DNA from 4 places in the Streptomyces sp. NPDC021225 genome. Region 1 is predicted to be linked to each of the others. Evidence: riboswitches for the same ligand, from Rfam matches in the RefSeq annotation. Region 1 holds a riboswitch; each other region holds the start of a gene.

Region 1 (4,466 bases):
GAGGTCAACCTCGCGGCCCCGCTGGACGCCGAGCCGGCCGGGCTCGACGGCATCGCCACGATCATGGCCCGCGCGCTGTCCGAGGGCACCGACAAGCACACCGCCGAGGAGTTCGCCGCCGAGCTGGAGCGCTGCGGCGCCACCCTGGACGCACACGCCGACCACCCCGGCCTCCGCGTGTCCCTGGAGGTCCCCGTCTCCCGGCTGCCCAAGGCGCTCGGCCTGCTGGCCGACGCGCTGCGCGCGCCCGCCTTCCCCGAGGGCGAGGTCGAGCGGCTGGTGCGCAACCGCCTGGACGAGATCCCGCACGAGCTGGCCAATCCGGCCCGGCGCGCCTCGATGGCACTGTCCAAGACGCTGTTCCCGGCGGAGTCCCGGATGTCCCGCCCGCGCCAGGGCACCCAGGAGACCGTCGAGGGCATCGACGCCGCGGCCGTGCGGGCCTTCTACGAGACGCATGTCCGCCCCTCCACCACGACCGCCGTGGTCGTCGGCGACCTGACCGGCGTCGACCTCGACAAGGCGCTGGCCGACACCCTCGGCGCCTGGACGGGCGGCGCCGCCGAGCCCCGCTCCATGCCGCCGATCACCGCCGATGACACCGGCCGGGTGATCATCGTCGACCGGCCGGGCGCGGTGCAGACCCAGCTGCTCATCGGGCGGATCGGCGCCGACCGCCACGACCGCATCTGGCCCGCCCAGGTGCTGGGCACCTACTGCCTGGGCGGCACCCTCACCTCCCGGCTGGACCGGGTGCTGCGCGAGGAGAAGGGCTACACCTACGGCGTGCGCGCCTTCGGCCAGGTGCTCCGCTCGGCGGCCCCGGACGCCTCTGGAGGGGCCACGGGCGCCGCGATGCTGGCCATCAGCGGCTCGGTGGCCACCGAGGTCACCGGTCCCGCCCTGGAGGACCTGTGGAAGGTGCTGGGCACGCTCAAGGAGGAGGGCCTGACGGACGCCGAGCGCGATGTCGCCGTGCAGAACCTCGTCGGGGTGGCCCCGCTGAAGTACGAGACGGCGGCCGCGGTCGCGGGTACGCTGGCCGACCAGGTCGAGCAGCACCTGCCGGACGACTTCCAGGCGCACCTGTACGCGCGCCTCGCGGAGACCGGCACGGTGGAGGCGACGGCCGCGGTGGTGAGCGCCTTCCCGCCCGACAGGCTGGTCACGGTGCTCGTGGGCGACGCCTCGAAGATCGAGGAGCCGGTCAAGGAGCTCGGCATCGGCGAGGTGAGCGTCATCCAGGGCTGACCTGGAGATGACCCGGGGGTTTACCCCAGGTTGACGTGAGGCCGACGCGCCCGGCCGCCCTCGCGAGCTGGGCGAACGGGCCGCCGGGACAAGGACCCTGGCGCCGTTTCAGGCGCCGGGGTTTCCTTTTGTTGCCGTTTCACCGGTCGTTTCGCCCGCTTTATAGCAGAGGTTGCCCATCTGGATGGGCGTGTCTGTGGGGAAACCAACAAAAGAGCGGAACCGTTTGGTGATCGAAAGCGGTCCCGCTTAGCGTCAGTCCGGTTGCCCGCCCGAGACACGCCGCGCCCGCGGCACGGACAACCATCGCCGAATCCCCGTACGGCGCGAGCCAGGGGAACCGGGGAACCAGCCTCGCCCGTTGCCGCCCGCGGCGCCGGAGGGGCGATTCCCAGGGGTGAATCGGACGCCTTCCCCGCGAGGGGCGAGGGGCCCGTAGGAGACCTTCCTGCTCCGAACCCGTCAGCTAACCCGGTAGGCGAGAGGGAAGGAAAGGAGTGCGCCGCTTCATGGCGATCACCCGTACCACCGGGAAGCACCGCCGCCCCGGACGCGCCCCCCGTACCGCCCGCTCCGGCGCCAACCTGGCGGGCATAGCCACACTGGCCGCCTCCGGCGTGGTCGCCGGCTTCGCCGCCCCGGCGCTCGCGGCCTCGGACGACGGGCGCGGCGCCGAGGACACCGGGCTGCGCCAGGCGGTCGCCATGGGCGACGAGCTCGCCGACCAGGTCGCCGCCCAGGCGGAGACCCAGCAGTCCTTCGCCGCGGAGGCCGCCGCCAAGGCGCAGGCCGAGGCCGACGCCCGCAAGGAGGCCGCGCGGCTGGCCGCGGAGGCGAAGCGCAAGGCGGAGGCGGCCGCGAAGAAGGCCAAGCAGGAGCGTGAGGCCAAGGAGCGCGCGGCGCGCGAGGCGGAGCGCAAGCGGCTGAACATGTTCGTGCTGCCGGTCTCCGGCTCGTACCTCTCCACCAGCTACCAGGCCTCCAGCGGCCTGTGGTCCTCCGGCAGCCACACCGGGGTGGACTTCCACGCCGCGTCCGGGACCTCGGTGCACTCCGTGGGCTCCGGCACCGTCGTCGAGGCCGGCTGGGGCGGCGCGTACGGCAACAACATCGTGATCAAGATGAACGACGGCACCTACACCCAGTACGCGCATCTGTCGTCCCTCAGCGTCTCCGTCGGCCAGGCGGTCACCCCCGGTCAGCAGATCGGCCTGTCCGGCGCCACGGGCAACGTCACCGGGCCGCATCTGCACTTCGAGGCCCGCACGAGCCCGGACTACGGCTCGGACATCGACCCCGTCGCCTATCTGCGCTCGCACGGCGTCAACATCTGATCAACCGCACGCCGCCCGAAGGCCCCGGTCCCACGGACCCGGGGCCTTCGGTCTGTCTGTCTGTCCGTCCGCCCGCTGTCCGTCCGCTCGCCCTGGCCAAAAAATATCCATGAAATCCCCCCGCCCATCGGAAATTCCAGCCGCTTAGAATAGAGTCGCTGAACACGCGTCAATCGGCTGCGTTTCGCGGAGATTAAGGCGGAGGTTCGACAATGCGGGACCGTAAGTGAACGGCGATACGACCGCGGTCCACGGCAGCCGCCGGATTTCGGCGCACGCGGTGTGTACGGCGATCCGCGACGACATCGTCTCCGGCACCTTCGCGCCGGGCAGCCGGCTGACCGAGGAAGTCCTCGCCCGGCGGTACGGCGTCTCGCGTGTGCCCGTGCGCGAGGCCCTGCGCACCCTGGAGTCGGAGGGCTTCGTGACCACCCGCCGGCACGCGGGCGCATGCGTGGCCCAGCCGTCCGACCGGGAGGCCGCCGACCTGCTGGACATCCGCGCGCTGCTGGAGCCGCTGGGCGCCGCCCGGGCCGCCCAGCGCCGCACCGAGGCGCATCTGAAGGTGTTGCGCGGCCTGGTCCGGCTGGGCCAGGAGCGGGCCCAGCGCGGTCAGCTGGGCGAACTGCGGTCGCTGAGCGACTGGTTCCACGAGACGCTGGCCCAGGCGTCCGGCAGCCCGAGCCTGGCCGGGCTGCTGGTGCAGCTGCGGCGCAAGATCGCCTGGGTGTACGCGGTGGAGCCCCGCCGGTCCGCGCCGCCCGTCCCGGGCGGCCCCGGACGCCCCGACTTCTCGCTCAGGGCCGTCGAGTCCTGGAGCGAGCACGGGGCGCTGGTCGACGCGGTGGCGCGGGGCGACGCCGACCGCGCCCGGACGCTCGCCGCGGCTCACGCCGAGCGCTCGATGTCGGAATACCGGCTGCGCCGTCCCCCCCGCGTGAGGACTTCGAAACATTCCGTAAACAATGCGGGCGCGCGGAATTAACAGCGGCCCCGTATACAACTTCTTGGAATTATCGCCGATGTGTCGCGGCCGTGGATTTCCGTGGCCGCTGATTTCGTGTCCCCGTATTCAGGTGGTGTGTGCGGAGCGCGGGCGGAAAACATAAAACAACGCGGCCGCGGTCGCCCGGAATGGGGCACCGCGGCCGCGCTGCGCGGCCGTGCCGAATCGATCCGCCGACGGCGGAGCCGGAGCCAGTCAGACGGTCTCCGGCAGCTCCTCGAGCCCCTCGCCGACCAGCTTGGCCAGACGGTCGAGCGCGACCTCGGCGTCATCCGCCTCCGAGGCGAGGACGACCTCCTCGCCGCCCTGGGCGCCGAGGCCGAGCACCGCGAGCATGGACGCGGCGTTGACCGGGGTGCCGTCCGCCTTGGCGATCGTGATGGGGACGCCGGAGGCGGTGGCCGCCCGGACGAAGATCGACGCGGGGCGGGCGTGCAGGCCCTCGGCCCAGCCGATGTTGACGCGGCGCTCAGCCATGGTGTTGCCCTTCAGAAGCGGTGTGGTTGTTGTCTAGACCAAATCATACGGTGTCGGTGTCTGGGTCTGCCCGGAAGGTGTCCGAGTGGGCCCGAGCGTGCCCGTACGGGTCCGATACGGACCTTCCCTCGACACCTCCTCTTCACGCAAGAGGGGTCCGCCATTCGGATGTCCGGACCCCTCTCCACCCGCGCCGTAGGCTGGGCCCCATGCGGCCCCCGTCCGACACCCACGCCTATCCGGCCCACTGGGAGGCCGACGTGGTGCTCCGCGACGGCGGTACCGCCCAGATCCGCCCGATCACCGCCGACGACGCACAGCGCCTGGTCAGCTTCTACGAACGGGTCTCGGACGAGTCCAAGTACTACCGCTTCTTCGCGCCCTACCCCCGGCTCTCC
Region 2 (4,466 bases), on a different contig from region 1:
ACCACGGCGAGCACCTCACCGAGAACGAGGCCGCGGCCATGGCCTTCATCCTTTTGTTCGCCGGCTTCGAGACCACCGTCAATCTCATCGGCAACGGCGTCTACGCGCTGCTGCGCGACCCCGCCCAGTGCGACCGGCTGCGCCGGGCCCTCAATGAAGGGGACGAGGGGCTGCTGGCGACCGGTGTCGAGGAACTGCTCCGCTATGACGGGCCGGTGGAGATCGCCACCTGGCGGTTCGCCACCGAACCCGTGGTGATCGGCGGCGAGCGGATCGCCGCGGGCGAGCCGGTGCTGGTGGTGCTCGCCGCCGCCGACCGGGACCCCGAGCGCTTCGACGCACCCGATGTGCTCGATCTCTCGCGCACCGACAACCAGCACCTCGGGTACGGCCATGGCATCCACTACTGCCTGGGCGCTCCGCTGGCCCGGCTGGAGGCCCAGACCGCCATTGGCACCCTGCTGCGGCGCCTGCCGGATCTGCGGCTCGCGGTGGAGCCGGAGGATGTGCGCCGGCGCGGCGGCCTGATCATGCGGGGGCTGCGCGAACTGCCCGTGACCTGGGGCCCGGTCGCCGGGGTCGGGCCGGAAGCAGGGCCGGCGGCAGGGCCCGGCAACGCCTCGGGAGCGGGGCATAGGTGACATAACGTCAGTCACGTGATCGCTGCGTGACCTGGGATACATCTGCTTGTGATGATCGTATGGCGTCGCTATGTTTCGACCGACGACTCAGCCGCCACACGAGAGGCAGAACGCATGCGCTCCGGGAACGGTCGACACCGCCGCCCCCGTCAGGCTCCGGCAATCGTGCTCGCAGCGGGGGTGACCGGCGCGGGCATCGCCATGCCGCTCTTCGGCGCCGTCAGCGCCCAGGCCGCGGAAGCCCAGACCTGGGACCGCGTCGCCGAGTGCGAGAGCGGCGGGATGTGGAGCGCCAACGGAGGCAATGGCTTCTACGGCGGTCTCCAGATCACCTTGGACATGTGGAAGAAGTACGGCGGCCAGCAGTACGCCCCGCGCCCCGACCTCGCCAGCCGCTCCCAGCAGATAGCCATCGCCCAGGCGATCCTCGGCGACCGCGGGCCGGACGCCTGGCCGAGCTGTGCGCTGGGTGCCGGGCTCGCCGACCTCGGCGACGCGCTGGACGGGAACTCCGGCGGCAAGGGCGGGCCGGAGGCCAAGGATTCGGAGGAGCCCACGGGGATCGACGACTCCAAGACGGGGGAATCGTCCGGTAATTCCGGTCAGTCCGATAACTCCCGTGAATCCGATAACTCGGAGGAGTCCGGTAAGTCCGACAAGACCGGGACGCCGGATCCCTCCGCGACCGGCGACGGCGCGGACGGCAGCGCGGTCGATGGCGCTTCCGACGGGAAGGGCCACGGCAAGTCCGGCGACTCCGACCGCGCCGCCGACGAGACGTCCCGCGGGGAGGGCGGCGCGCCCTCCGGCGCCGACAAGGGCGCCAAGGGCGACAAGGTCGACGAGGACTCCTCCGCGCCCACCGGCCGCCACCGCGGCGCACCCGACGCCCAGGAGGGCGAGTCCGGGGACGCGTCGGACGAGGCGCGGCCCTCCGGGCGGCACGCCTCGCGCGGCGGCGAGGGCCGCACCGAGATCACGCTTCCGCCCCTCGGCCGCGAGGACTCCAGCGTGCGCACCGATGACGCCTCGTCAGACACCGTGGACGGGCAGGAGGCCAACGGAGACTGGGCCCGGCTGTACCAGAGCGACAAATCGCTCATCGGGGGCAACCCCGGCCTCATCCACCCTGGTCAGCGTCTCGATCTCAGCGCGAGGTAGCGGCAGTTCGGGGTGAAATGCCCGATCTGGCGGCAGTGAGACATACATCTCGTCACATCGCCCGGCCTGTGCCTCCTGTCCGATCTTTCCGTACCCGGCCTCACCTGCGTAGATGTGGGACGGCTGGGTGCGGATCGGGCCGCCTTCGCTGAGATATGGGGGTTTGAACCTCATCGGAAGGTGTGTTTAACGTCTTCCCGCTCGCTACCGCGGGCACCGTCGATCGTCACGCCGAGTCCTGCCGGCGGTCGGGGGGAACCAGACGCGTCAGCGCCGAAGGCAGGAGCGGGGGACCCAAGGTAGGTGCCGCGGCGGCCCGGAGACGGGCTCGGTCGGCTAGGGGTGAAGACGGACGCGGTCAGCCGCGTCCGGCCGGGCAACTCACGTCCGAACCCGACAGCTCACCTCGTAGGCGTCGGTGAGGAACGAACATGCGTAACGACAAGGGTAAGCACCGCCGTCCCTCGAAGGTCACCCGCATCGCCGCACTCGCCGGCGTCGCCGGTGCGGCCATCGCCGCACCGATCCTGGGGGCCACCTCCGCCTCGGCCGCGACCACCGCCCAGTGGGACAAGGTCGCGCAGTGCGAGTCCGGCGGCAACTGGTCCATCAACACGGGCAACGGCTTCTACGGCGGCCTCCAGTTCACCAACTCCACCTGGGCCGCGTACGGCGGTACGTCCTTCGCCTCCCGCGCCGACCTGGCCACCAAGGACCAGCAGATCCAGATAGCCGAGAAGGTCCTGGCCGGGCAGGGCAAGGGCGCCTGGCCGGTGTGCGGCACGGGGCTGACCACCAGCGGCACCCCGACCCCCTCCAGCTCCACCACGCAGTCCTCGAAGCCGGCCCAGCCTGCCAAGCCGGCCCAGCCCGCGAAGCCGGCCCAGCCTGCCAAGCCCGCCCAGCCCGCCAAGCCGAAGGCGCAGCCCCGCGGCGAGGGTCAGCACGCCGCGCGCGGTGAGGCCCGCCACACGTTCAAGAAGGGCGACGGCGAGTACAAGGTCAAGTCCGGCGACACCCTCTCCAAGATCGCCGAGGCGCACCACGTCAAGGGCGGCTGGAAGAAGCTCTTCGAGCTGAACAAGGACATCGTCGAGGACGCCAACCTCATCTACCCGGGCCAGCAGCTCCACCTCGGCTGACCCCCCGCCGGGACCGTTCCCCCCAGCCCGGCGACCGCGACCCCGACATCCCCGAGGACCGCCCCGGCCGGGCGCGCCGCCCCCCCACCTGAGGCGCGCCCCGCCGGGGCTTCGTCGGGCCCGGCCCCCGGGCCCGTTAGGCTCATGCCGGAGAACGACAGACCCATACGAAGGAGAACCTCGTGCCGTCCATCGACGTCGTCGTAGCTCGCGAGATCCTCGACTCGCGAGGCAACCCCACGGTCGAGGTCGAGGTCGGCCTCGACGACGGCAGCACCGGCCGTGCCGCCGTGCCCTCCGGTGCGTCCACCGGTGCCTTCGAGGCCCTCGAACTCCGCGACGGTGACAAGAACCGTTACGGCGGCAAGGGTGTCGAGAAGGCCGTCCTCGCCGTCATCGAGCAGATCGGTCCGGAGCTCGTCGGCTACGACGCCACCGAGCAGCGCCTGATCGACCAGGCGATGTTCGACCTGGACGCCACCCCGGACAAGTCCTCGCTCGGCGCCAACGCCATCCTCGGCGTCTCGCTCGCCGTGGCGCACGCCGCGTCCGAGGCCTCCGACCTCCCGCTCTTCCGGTACCTCGGCGGGCCGAACGCCCACCTGCTGCCGGTCCCGATGATGAACATCCTCAACGGCGGCTCGCACGCCGACTCCAACGTGGACATCCAGGAGTTCATGATCGCGCCGATCGGCGCGGAGTCCTTCTCCGAGGCGCTGCGCTGGGGCACCGAGGTGTACCACACCCTGAAGTCCGTGCTGAAGGAGCGGGGCCTGTCCACCGGCCTCGGCGACGAGGGCGGCTTCGCCCCGAACCTGAGCTCCAACCGCGACGCCCTCGACCTGATCGTCGAGGCGATCAAGAAGGCCGGCTACCAGCCGGGCCAGGACATCGCGCTGGCGCTCGACGTGGCCGCCTCCGAGTTCTACAAGGACGGCACCTACACGTTCGAGGGCAAGGCGCGCAGCGCCGCCGAGATGACCGCGTACTACGCCGAGCTGGTCGACGCGTACCCGCTGGTCTCCATCGAGGACCCGCTGAACGAGGAGGACTGGGACGGCTGGAAGACGATCACCGACCAGCTCGGTGACAAGGTCCAGCTGGTCGGCGACGACCTGTTCGTCACCAACCCGGAGCGGCTGGCCCGCGGTATCGAGAGCGGCACCGCGAACTCGCTGCTGGTCAAGGTCAACCAGATCGGCTCGCTGACCGAGACCCTGGACGCGGTCGAGCTGGCCCAGCGCAACGGCTTCAAGTGCATGATGTCGCACCGCTCCGGCGAGACCGAGGACGTCACCATCGCCGACCTGGCCGTCGCCACCAACTGCGGCCAGATCAAGACCGGTGCCCCCGCCCGCTCCGAGCGCGTGGCCAAGTACAACCAGCTGCTGCGCATCGAGGAGATCCTCGACGACGCGGCGGTGTACGCGGGCCGCTCCGCCTTCCCGCGCTTCAAGGGCGCGGTCGTCAAGGGCTGAGCCCCGCCGAGTCTGACCGCCGTCCCCGGCCCCGGTCCCGTACC
Region 3 (4,466 bases), on a different contig from region 1:
TGCAGCAGCAACTGCTCCGCGCTCGACGGGCTGCGCCGCTCGGCCCGTATCAGCAGCTCCCATGCATCACGCGGCGCGGACAGCGGCCCTGGCACCTGGGGATGGGAGGAGGCGAGGTCGGTCAACGCGCGTAGCAGCAGCATGAGGCGGCTGCGTTGGCCCGCCCGTAACTCGGCGATCGCCGCCGCGCCTCCGCCACCGCGCGTCAGCTCGTCGAGGCACGCCGTGGACAGCCGGTGGTGACGGCTCATCGGGGACGCGGTGAGCGGCTGTGTGCGGCGCAGAGCCGGAAGCGGGGAGGGAGGGCCAGCTGAATAGTCCGCCGGCATGGCCGCCTTTCTCGATGGAGTGAATACTGGTGTGCCACCGCCGGAACTACGTCAACAACCCTGGTTGGCATCAGCGGCGGTCGCGAGCGTCGGCGGGGACTGTACGAGTTCGAGCAACCGCCGGGTCGCGAGGGTGAACTCCTGACTGTCCCCCAGTTCTTCGAGCGTCGTTCCCGAGAGGTCCACCAGCTCCGTCTCGACCCCGGTCGCCGCTCGCTCCATGACATCGTTCCCCTCTAGACGCTCCGTGCCGGCTCAGGCGAGGCCTCTTCACATGGTGGCCCACCCGATAATGATTGCGGAAGGGCGAAAGGGGCCAGTGGGTGTCGCGGCCATCAAGATTTTCGGACACCCAAGGGCGTCATGTGGCCGCGCTTCCCGGCCAATTCATTTCCGGCGCGTCCGGGCGGGGCGCGGGGCGGGGGCGGCGGTCCGCGCCCCGTCGTGGTGCCCCGGTTCAGGGCTGGGAACCCGGCTCGACGGCGGTGACCTCGAATACGCCCCCGCAGACCCGGAAGGAGCGCGCGGATACCTTGATGGAGCGGTGGGAGTCCGGGGGGTAGGCCCGAATTTCGGCCGCGGTCCGCCAACAGGGCTTGTCGGACAGGCCTTTGTTCACCGTGTGCAGACTCGCGTAGGCGCTGTCGCCGGGTTTCAGGACGACCGTGGGGCGCCCCGGTCCGCGGCGGGTGGCGGGGTCGCCGATAGCGGCGCCGGGGGCGTCGAGGAGCGAAACGCCGGGATACCCGGTCAGCGTGCAACTGGCCGCGCCGGTATTGGTGAAGGCCAGGGGGACATAGACATTGCCCGCGCCGATATCCGCCCGGCCGGTGGACAGTTTCAGCTGATCCTTGGAGCAGATGCGGCGGACAGCGGGCGGGGCGGCGGAGCCGGCCTCGGTGGTGACGGACGGCTCGGCCGCGCTCGGCGCCTTCGAGGCCGGATCGGCCTCGGGCGGGGCCGTGCTGGGCGCAGCGGTGCCGGGCCGGGCGGTGCCCGTGGCCGAGTGGGACTTGCCGGCCGAGCCGGGCGGCGCGGGCGCCCCCGACGTCGTATCGGAGCCGCAGGCGGTGACCGCGGCCAGGGCGCCGACGACCAGCGCGGATATGGATAAGACCGGCGGCCGGCGCCTCGCGGGCGCCCCGCCGTGTGGCTGTGTCATGGCCAACCTCCTGTGGGTCGGGCCTCCGGCGGCTCGTCGGCCGCCGCACCGAGTGCCCCGACAGCCCCCGTCCGTTCCCCTTCCCACTCCCCTTCCCTCGATGGGCGCCCTTATTCCGGTCGATATGCGACTCCGCCGCGCGGCCCCAGCATTAATCACATAATTACGGCAATTCGGCATTACGGATTCCGGGCCGCAATCACCCCATCCGGAAAGCCGTGACCCGGGTCACATTTCATCAGCGGCGTGATCGATTTCAGGACACAGGTCCGTCGAGACCTTGTCGTGACCAAAACGGTGTGTTTACTGTGCCGCACCCGGCGCATTCGCTGCGGCGGGTCCTCCTCCGCCGGAGCGCCGAGTCCTGCCGTGGTGGAGGGGTGACACGACGACCTGTCACGGCAGGAGCGGGGGAACCAGGTAGGCGCCGTGCCGCACGACATCGGGCGGTACGGCTAGGGGTGAAGTCGCGCCGCGGTGCCGGGGGGCACCGGGGAAGGCGCGGCCGGGCAGCTCCCGCCCGAACCCGACAGCTCACCTCGCAGGCGTCAGGAGAGGATGAGCTCAATGGCTGCACGCGGACGTCACCGACGGCCCCGGCCCCGACGCGTCTCCCGCGCCTCGCTCGCGTTCACCGCGGGCGGCGCCGGGGTCGCGCTGCCCCTCATAGGCGTCGGCCAGGCGAACGCCGCCTCCGTCGACACCTGGGACAAGGTGGCGGAGTGCGAGTCCACCGACAACTGGAGCATCAACACCGGGAACGGCTACTACGGCGGCCTCCAGTTCTCCCAGTCCACCTGGGAGGCGTTCGGCGGGACGACCTACGCGTCCCGGGCCGACCTGGCCTCCAAGGACCAGCAGATAGCCATCGCCGAGAAGGTGCTCGACGCCCAGGGGCCCGGCGCCTGGCCGGTCTGCTCGGTCAAGGCGGGCCTGACCCGCGGCGGCCAGCCCGCTGACGTCTCCCCCGGCACCTCGGGCTCCTCCGGCTCCTCCCAGGCCGCTCCCAGGACGGCCCCGAAGGCCACACCGAAGGTCACGCCGAAGGACGCCCCGCGGGCCGCTCCGAAGGCCACCACCAAGGCCGTCGACCAGAGCGCGGCCGCCACCGGGCGCTCCGCCGCCTCGTACACCGTGGTCGGCGGCGACACGCTGTCCCGGATAGCCGACGCCCGGGATGTGGACGGCGGCTGGCAGCGGCTCTACGAGGCCAACCGCCGCGTCATCGGCGGCGACCCCGACCTGATCTACCCCGGTCAGAAGCTCACCCTCGACGGCAGCGGGTCCCCGGCCGCGAAGACGCCCGAGAGCCGGCCCCGGGCCGAACAGCCAAATCAAGCCAAGCAGCGCGCCGAGCAGGCGGACCGGGCCAAGCAGCAGCGGGCCGAGCAGGCGGCCAAGCAGCGGATCGAGCAGGCGCAGAAGGCGCGCGAGCGCGCCGCGAAGTCCGGCTCGTCGGCGCGCTCCTCCTCGTCCTTCACCACCCCGGTCGCCAGCCACGGCATCGGAACCGCCTACGGCGTCTCCGGCAGCAACTGGTCCAGCGGCCACCACACCGGGGTCGACTTCCCCGTCGCCACCGGCACCCAGGTGCGGGCCGTGGGCTCGGCCGAGGTGGTCGCCGCGGGCTGGGGCGGGGCGTACGGCTACCAGGTGGTGCTGCGCCACCCCGACGGCATGTACAGCCAGTACGCGCACATGTCGGCGCTGTCCGTCCACGTCGGCCAGTCCGTGTCCGGGGGCCAGCAGCTCGGCCGTTCCGGGGCGACCGGCAACGTGACCGGGCCGCATGTGCACTTCGAGATACGTACCGGGCCCGACTACGGCTCCGACGTCAACCCGCTCGCCTACCTCCGCTCCAAGGGCGTCCAGATCTGAGAAATCCGATGTGAAAGGTGTCGTGAAGGGTGCTCTGCCGCGGCCCGGCGCCGCGGCAGACCGGCCCTACATCACCAGATGTGCCTTCGCGTGCGTGACCTCCTCGATGTCACCGCCCGCCTTCGAGATCAGCCGGTGAGCGAGGTTGTTCAGCGCCCGCGCCGCCGCGATCTCCTCGCCGACCCGCGGCTGTGCCGGGTCGTCGGGATTCCGGTTCGCGCGACCCTGAGCCAGGATCTCGGTCCCGTCGTGCATCCTCAGCCGGACGACCGCCTCGGTGAGAGGTCCGAGCTCACGGAACTCCATTTCGATGTCGCATCCCACGATCGTCTCCATCGCGGTCATCACCTCCTGCTTCATTTACCAGGATGCGCCCCACCCGGCAGATCGGTCGACCGGGAGAGCAGGTCGACGACCTCGGCGTCACTGGTCTGCGAGAAGTCCTGGTACCACTCGCCGACCGCCGAGAACTCCGGTGGGGTCGACAGACACACCACGTCATCCGCGTCCTGACGCAGCGCCTCGGCCGCGTCGGGCGGCGCGACCGGGACGGCCAGCACCACCCGGGCCGCGCCCTGGGCGCGGGCGACCCGGCAGGCGGCCCGGGCGGTGGCGCCGGTGGCGATCCCGTCGTCCACGACGATCACCGTCCGGCCGCCGACCGCGACCCGCGCCCGGCCGCGCCGGAACCGCCGCGCCTGGCGCGCCAGCTCCTCCTCCTCGTCCCGCTCCACCTCCGCGAGCTCCTCCTTGCCCGCCCGGCTCATCCGCACGATCGCGTCGTGCACCACGCGCACTCCGCCCTCGCCGATGGCGCCGAAGCCCAGCTCGCGGTGGAAGGGGACGCCGAGCTTGCGGACGATGATCACGTCCAGGGGCGCCTTCAGCTCCCGCGCGACCTCGAAGGCCACCGGCACCCCGCCGCGCGGCAGGCCGAGCACCACGGGGTCCTCGGCGCTCAGCGGGCGCAGCCTGGCGGCCAGGCGCCGCCCGGCGTCCGCGCGGTCGACGAAGATCATGACTCACCCCCAGCGCAGGGAGACCCGGGGCCGGGAAACCCGCCCCGTCCTTACGACTCCATCCGAAGATTCCCCCGT
Region 4 (4,466 bases), on a different contig from region 1:
CCTCAGGCCGCCGCTTCGCGCCCTGGCTCCCCGGCATCCTGATCGCGGGCGGGATCGCCTTCGACCTCGGCACCCCGCCCCAGTACACGGCCGCCCCCTTCCTCGCCGCCGCCCCGCTCGTCGCCGCTCCGTTCTACTCGCCGCGGCTGACGGCCGTCACCGCGGCCGTAGCGGTCACCGCCGCCTGCCTGCTGGCCGAGTTCCACGGCGTCGGGGACTGGGCCCAGGCGGCCACCGAGGTCGCCACCGTCGTGACGGTCGCCCTGCTGGCCCTCCTCACCAACCACGTCATCCACCGCGGCGGCCGGCGGCTGGCCTCGGCGCGCGGCATCGCGGAGGCGGCCCAGCGCGCCGTCCTGCCCGCGCCGCCCGCCCGCCTCGCCGGCCTGGACGTCGCGGCCCGCTACGTGGCCGCGGAGCGCGATGCCGCGATCGGCGGCGACCTCTACGCCGTGCAGGACACCCCGCACGGCGTACGGATGCTCATCGGCGACGTACGGGGCAAGGGGCTGGGGGCGGTCGAGGTGGTCGCGATCACCATCGGCGCCTTCCGGGAGGCCGCCGAGCAGGAGGCGACGCTGGAGGGGCTCGCGCTGCGCCTGGAGCGGGCGTTGCAGCGGGAGCGGGCCCGGCGGGGCGACATCGAGCAGTCCGAGGGGTTCATCACGGCGGTGCTCGCCGAGATCCCCCGCGGCGACTCCCTCCTCCGCCTCATCAACCGCGGCCACCCGGCGCCTCTCCTGCTGCACGCCGACGGCTCGGTGTGCAGCCCCGAGCCCGAAGTACCGGCGCTGCCGCTGGGGATGGGCGACCTGGGGGCGTGGCCGGACCGGGTGGAGGAGCTGCCGTTCGCCGAAGGGGTGACCCTGCTGCTGTTCACCGACGGCGTGAGCGAGGCGCGCGACGAGCGGGGCGTGTTCTACGACCCGGCGGTCCGGCTGCGCGGCCTCGGCTTCGCCGGACCGGTGGAGTTGCTCGACGCGTTGGTCGCGGACGTGGAGCGGCACACGGGCGGCGGGACCGCGGACGACATGGCGCTGCTGGCGCTGCGCCGCTCCCCGGTGACGCCCGGCACCGCGCCTTAACACGCTCCGTAGCGGACCATGATCATTACGGATAACGATTGACGCACGATCAGGTCGAGGGCGTTTCCGGGTGCGCTTGGACGGCCGCCGACTCGCCCTCATCTGTCCCATGTTCGGCGTTAAGTTCACCTCAAAGGTTCCTCTGATTCCCGGGAACGGCTTGGAATCAGGTCACGCCTTCTATTAACGTTCGATAACGCAGCGCGGTCGTCACAACCGCCGCAAGAGGCGGCACCGCGCGCCGTCGCCGAATCCCGCACGCACGGCAGCACCCAGCAGCAGAGCGACAACAGCAACACCAAGGGAACCGGGGAACCACCAACCTTGGGGTGAATCGGGTCGAACCTGACCCGTAGGAGACCTTCCTGCTCCGAACCCGTCAGCTAACCCGGTAGGCGAGAGGGAAGGAAAGGAGTGCGCCCGCGTGGCGTCCAACAGGTCTGCCCTTGAAGAAGCTCCGACCCGCCGGTCCGGTGTCGACACCGGTACCGGGACCGCGGTCCGCTACGGCTCCTGGTTCGAACCGGCCGCCAAGGCGGGGGCCGACCAGGACACCGAGACCTGGGAGGAGTGGAATCCCACCGAGGAGTCCATAGCCCCCGTACGCGGCAAGCACCGCGTCCCCAAGCAGCGCGGCGGCACCATGGCCCGCAGCGGCGCCGTCCTCGGCGTCGGCGTGATCGCGGCGGTCGGCGCCGGCGGGATGGCGACCGCCAAGGACCGCCCCAAGGCCCCCATATCCATGCCGGACCTGGCGCACGTCGCCGGTCAGGTGCAGGACGCCCTCCCCGACGCCAAGGACCTGCCCGGCATCGGCGCGCTGTTCTCCGACTCCGGTTCCGACTCCGACGGCTCCACCACCGCCACCCCCCTCTCCACGGCCGGCCTGACCTCCGAGGACGAGGAGAACGGCGCCACCGACGCAGGCGAGGCACTGCGCGCCCGCATCCTCCAGCAGGCCGAGAACCAGCAGAACGCCGCCGACGAGTCGCAGCGCGACGCCGCGGCCGACGCCGCCGCCAAGCAGGCCGCCGAGAAGGCCGCCACCGCTGCCAAGAAGGCCTCCGACGCGGAGGCGAAGCGCAAGGCCGAGGCCGAGGCCAAGAAGAAGGCCGCCGAGGCGGAGGCCAAGCGGAAGGCGGAGGAGGCGGCCAGGAAGAAGGCCGAGGCCGAGCGCCTGGCCAAGCTCGCCGCCCAGTACACCCTGCCCGTCGCCTCGTACACCCTGACCGCGTCGTTCGGCCAGGCCGGCGACATGTGGTCGGCCGACCACACCGGCCAGGATTTCGCCGCCCCGACCGGCACCCCGGTCAAGGCGGTCCACGGCGGCACCATCACCTCGGCCGGGTGGGCCGGTTCGTACGGCTACCGCATCGTGCTCAAGCTGAACGACGGCACCGAGATCTGGTACTGCCACCTGTCGTCGATGGTCCGTACGTCGGGCTCGGTGACGACGGGCGAGGTCATCGGCCGCGTCGGCGCCACGGGCAACGTGACCGGCCCGCACCTCCACCTGGAGGTCCGCCCGGGCGGCGGCAGCCCGATCAACCCGATGCCCTGGCTCCGCGACCACGGCCTGACCCCGTGACCGCCGCGCTCCCGTCCCCGCAGGCCCTATAGACCGGTCCGACCGGTCCGGCCCCCGCACCCCGGCGGCCTTGGCGCTCTCTCCCCCCTTGACGCCAAGGTCGCCGGTTTTTTTCGCGAGGGTGAACCCGCTCAGGGATGGGAATACGCCCTTCCGCCACCGCGCTGAAATAACGCATGGCTGACAACAAGCAGACCGACAACCGCAAGCAGCTCGGGGACCTGTCCGTGTTCCCCCTGTCACTCGGTGGGAACGTCTTCGGCTGGACGGCGGACGAGGCCGAGTCCTTCGCCGTGCTCGACGCCTACGTGGCGGCGGGCGGCAACTTCATCGACACCGCGGACGTCTACTCCGCGTGGGTGCCGGGCAACTCGGGCGGGGAGTCCGAGACCATCCTCGGCAACTGGTTCGCCTCCCGGGGCAACCGCGCCGACATCGTCCTCGCGACCAAGGTCGGGGCCGGTGTCCCGACCCCCCGCGGCCTGTCCGCCGCGGCGATCAAGACGGGCGTCGACGAGTCCCTGAAGCGTCTGCGCACCGACTACATCGACCTTTACTACACGCACTACGACGACACCTCGGTGCCGGTGGAGGAGATCATCTCCACGCTGGACGAGCTGGTGAAGGCGGGCAAGGTCCGCCAGATCGCGGCCTCCAACATCTCCGCCGAGCGCCTCGAGGCGTCCCTGGACTTCTCGGCGAAGGAGGGCCTGGCCCGCTACGTGGCCCTCCAGCCGCACTACAACCTGGTCTCCCGCGACACCTTCGAGGGCCCGCTCGCCGATGTCGCCGCCCGCCACGGCGTGGCGACCGTCCCGTACTACGCCCTCGCGTCCGGCTTCCTCACCGGCAAGTACCGCCCCGGCGCCAAGGTCGACAGCGCCCGGGCCGAGGGCGCGGCCAAGTACCTGGACACCGAGCGCGGCCAGAAGGTCCTCGCCGCCCTCGACGACGTGGCGGCCAACCACGGCGCCCAGCACGCGACGGTCGCCCTGGCCTGGCTCGCGGCCCAGCCGACGGTCGTGGCCCCGATCGCGAGCGCGCGTACGGTGGACCAGCTGCCGGCGCTGCTGGCGGTGGCGGAGCTGAAGCTGACGGCGGAGGAGCTGGCGCTGCTGACGTCGGCGTCGGAGTAAGGCCGCGGCTTCCGCAGAGCACAAACGGCGGGGAGGCCCTGACGCCTCCCCGCCGCACAGAAGCTCATCACGCCCCTCAGGACTGGGCGGCCGCCCCGGCACTCCGCCGATCGGCGGCGGCCCAGGACGCGGCGGCGACCCCGCCGGCCACGGTGAGGACGGACGGCCAGGCACCCAGCTTCTTGGCCAGCGGATGCGACCCGGCGAAGGCCGCCACGTACAGCCCGCTCAGCGCCGCGGCCGTCCCGGTCCCCGCCTTCTGCCGCCACCCACGCGCGGCCACCACCCCGGCCGCCGCCAGGGCCACCCCGCCCAGCTGCCGCTTCTTGGTCCAGCGCGCGACCCCGTACCCGCCGACGAGCCCGCCCGCGGCCACCACACCTGCCGGAATTCCGGCCATGACCTCTTACCTCCACTGTGAGGGTCCAGTGCCTCGACCCTATGCCCGGCGCGGCGGCCGTACGCGCCGACGAGGTCATGATCAAGCACCGACTCCGCAACAGCTCCGGGCCACTACCTCCCCACGCGCCAACTGAGCACGGCGCGCGGCCCGCTTCCCCCGGACAGCCTGGTGCCGAAGGCCCCGCCGCCGTCCGTGCTGAAGCTGTTCATCCCGCTGTACGGAACGCCGAAGGTGAGCCGGGTCGCGTGCCCATT

What was found. Region 1 has a riboswitch for cyclic di-AMP ahead of ACH4S9_RS22665 (M23 family metallopeptidase). Riboswitches for the same ligand answer to the same signal wherever they lie in the genome.
Region 2: another riboswitch for cyclic di-AMP. It lies ahead of ACH4S9_RS29375 (transglycosylase family protein); the one in region 1 lies ahead of ACH4S9_RS22665 (M23 family metallopeptidase).
Region 3: another riboswitch for cyclic di-AMP. It lies ahead of ACH4S9_RS38340 (transglycosylase family protein); the one in region 1 lies ahead of ACH4S9_RS22665 (M23 family metallopeptidase).
Region 4: another riboswitch for cyclic di-AMP. It lies ahead of ACH4S9_RS44810 (M23 family metallopeptidase); the one in region 1 lies ahead of ACH4S9_RS22665 (M23 family metallopeptidase).

What each region holds. Positions count from the first base shown of each region.
Region 1 covers NZ_JBIRPV010000005.1:101,797-106,262, forward strand. Annotated here, with positions in the region: gene ACH4S9_RS22660 (pitrilysin family protein) at 1-1,251, shown strand, start outside; cyclic di-AMP (ydaO/yuaA leader) riboswitch at 1,549-1,747, shown strand; gene ACH4S9_RS22665 (M23 family metallopeptidase) at 1,761-2,585, shown strand; gene ACH4S9_RS22670 (GntR family transcriptional regulator) at 2,812-3,570, shown strand; gene ACH4S9_RS22675 (HPr family phosphocarrier protein) at 3,787-4,068, opposite strand; gene ACH4S9_RS22680 (GNAT family N-acetyltransferase) at 4,278-4,466, shown strand, end outside.
Region 2 covers NZ_JBIRPV010000007.1:118,868-123,333, reverse strand. Annotated here, with positions in the region: gene ACH4S9_RS29385 (cytochrome P450) at 1-641, shown strand, start outside; gene ACH4S9_RS29380 (transglycosylase family protein) at 807-1,802, shown strand; cyclic di-AMP (ydaO/yuaA leader) riboswitch at 2,064-2,232, shown strand; gene ACH4S9_RS29375 (transglycosylase family protein) at 2,234-2,944, shown strand; gene eno (phosphopyruvate hydratase) at 3,127-4,422, shown strand.
Region 3 covers NZ_JBIRPV010000013.1:76,274-80,739, reverse strand. Annotated here, with positions in the region: gene ACH4S9_RS38355 (HEXXH motif domain-containing protein) at 1-251, opposite strand, end outside; gene ACH4S9_RS38350 (hypothetical protein) at 381-551, opposite strand; gene ACH4S9_RS38345 (DUF4232 domain-containing protein) at 787-1,491, opposite strand; cyclic di-AMP (ydaO/yuaA leader) riboswitch at 1,871-2,053, shown strand; gene ACH4S9_RS38340 (transglycosylase family protein) at 2,059-3,369, shown strand; gene ACH4S9_RS38335 (dsRBD fold-containing protein) at 3,436-3,729, opposite strand; partial or broken gene ACH4S9_RS38330 (phosphoribosyltransferase) at 3,756-4,388, opposite strand.
Region 4 covers NZ_JBIRPV010000020.1:27,703-32,168, reverse strand. Annotated here, with positions in the region: gene ACH4S9_RS44815 (PP2C family protein-serine/threonine phosphatase) at 1-1,085, shown strand, start outside; cyclic di-AMP (ydaO/yuaA leader) riboswitch at 1,360-1,498, shown strand; gene ACH4S9_RS44810 (M23 family metallopeptidase) at 1,510-2,673, shown strand; gene ACH4S9_RS44805 (aldo/keto reductase) at 2,850-3,809, shown strand; gene ACH4S9_RS44800 (hypothetical protein) at 3,886-4,209, opposite strand; gene ACH4S9_RS44795 (hypothetical protein) at 4,323-4,466, opposite strand, start outside.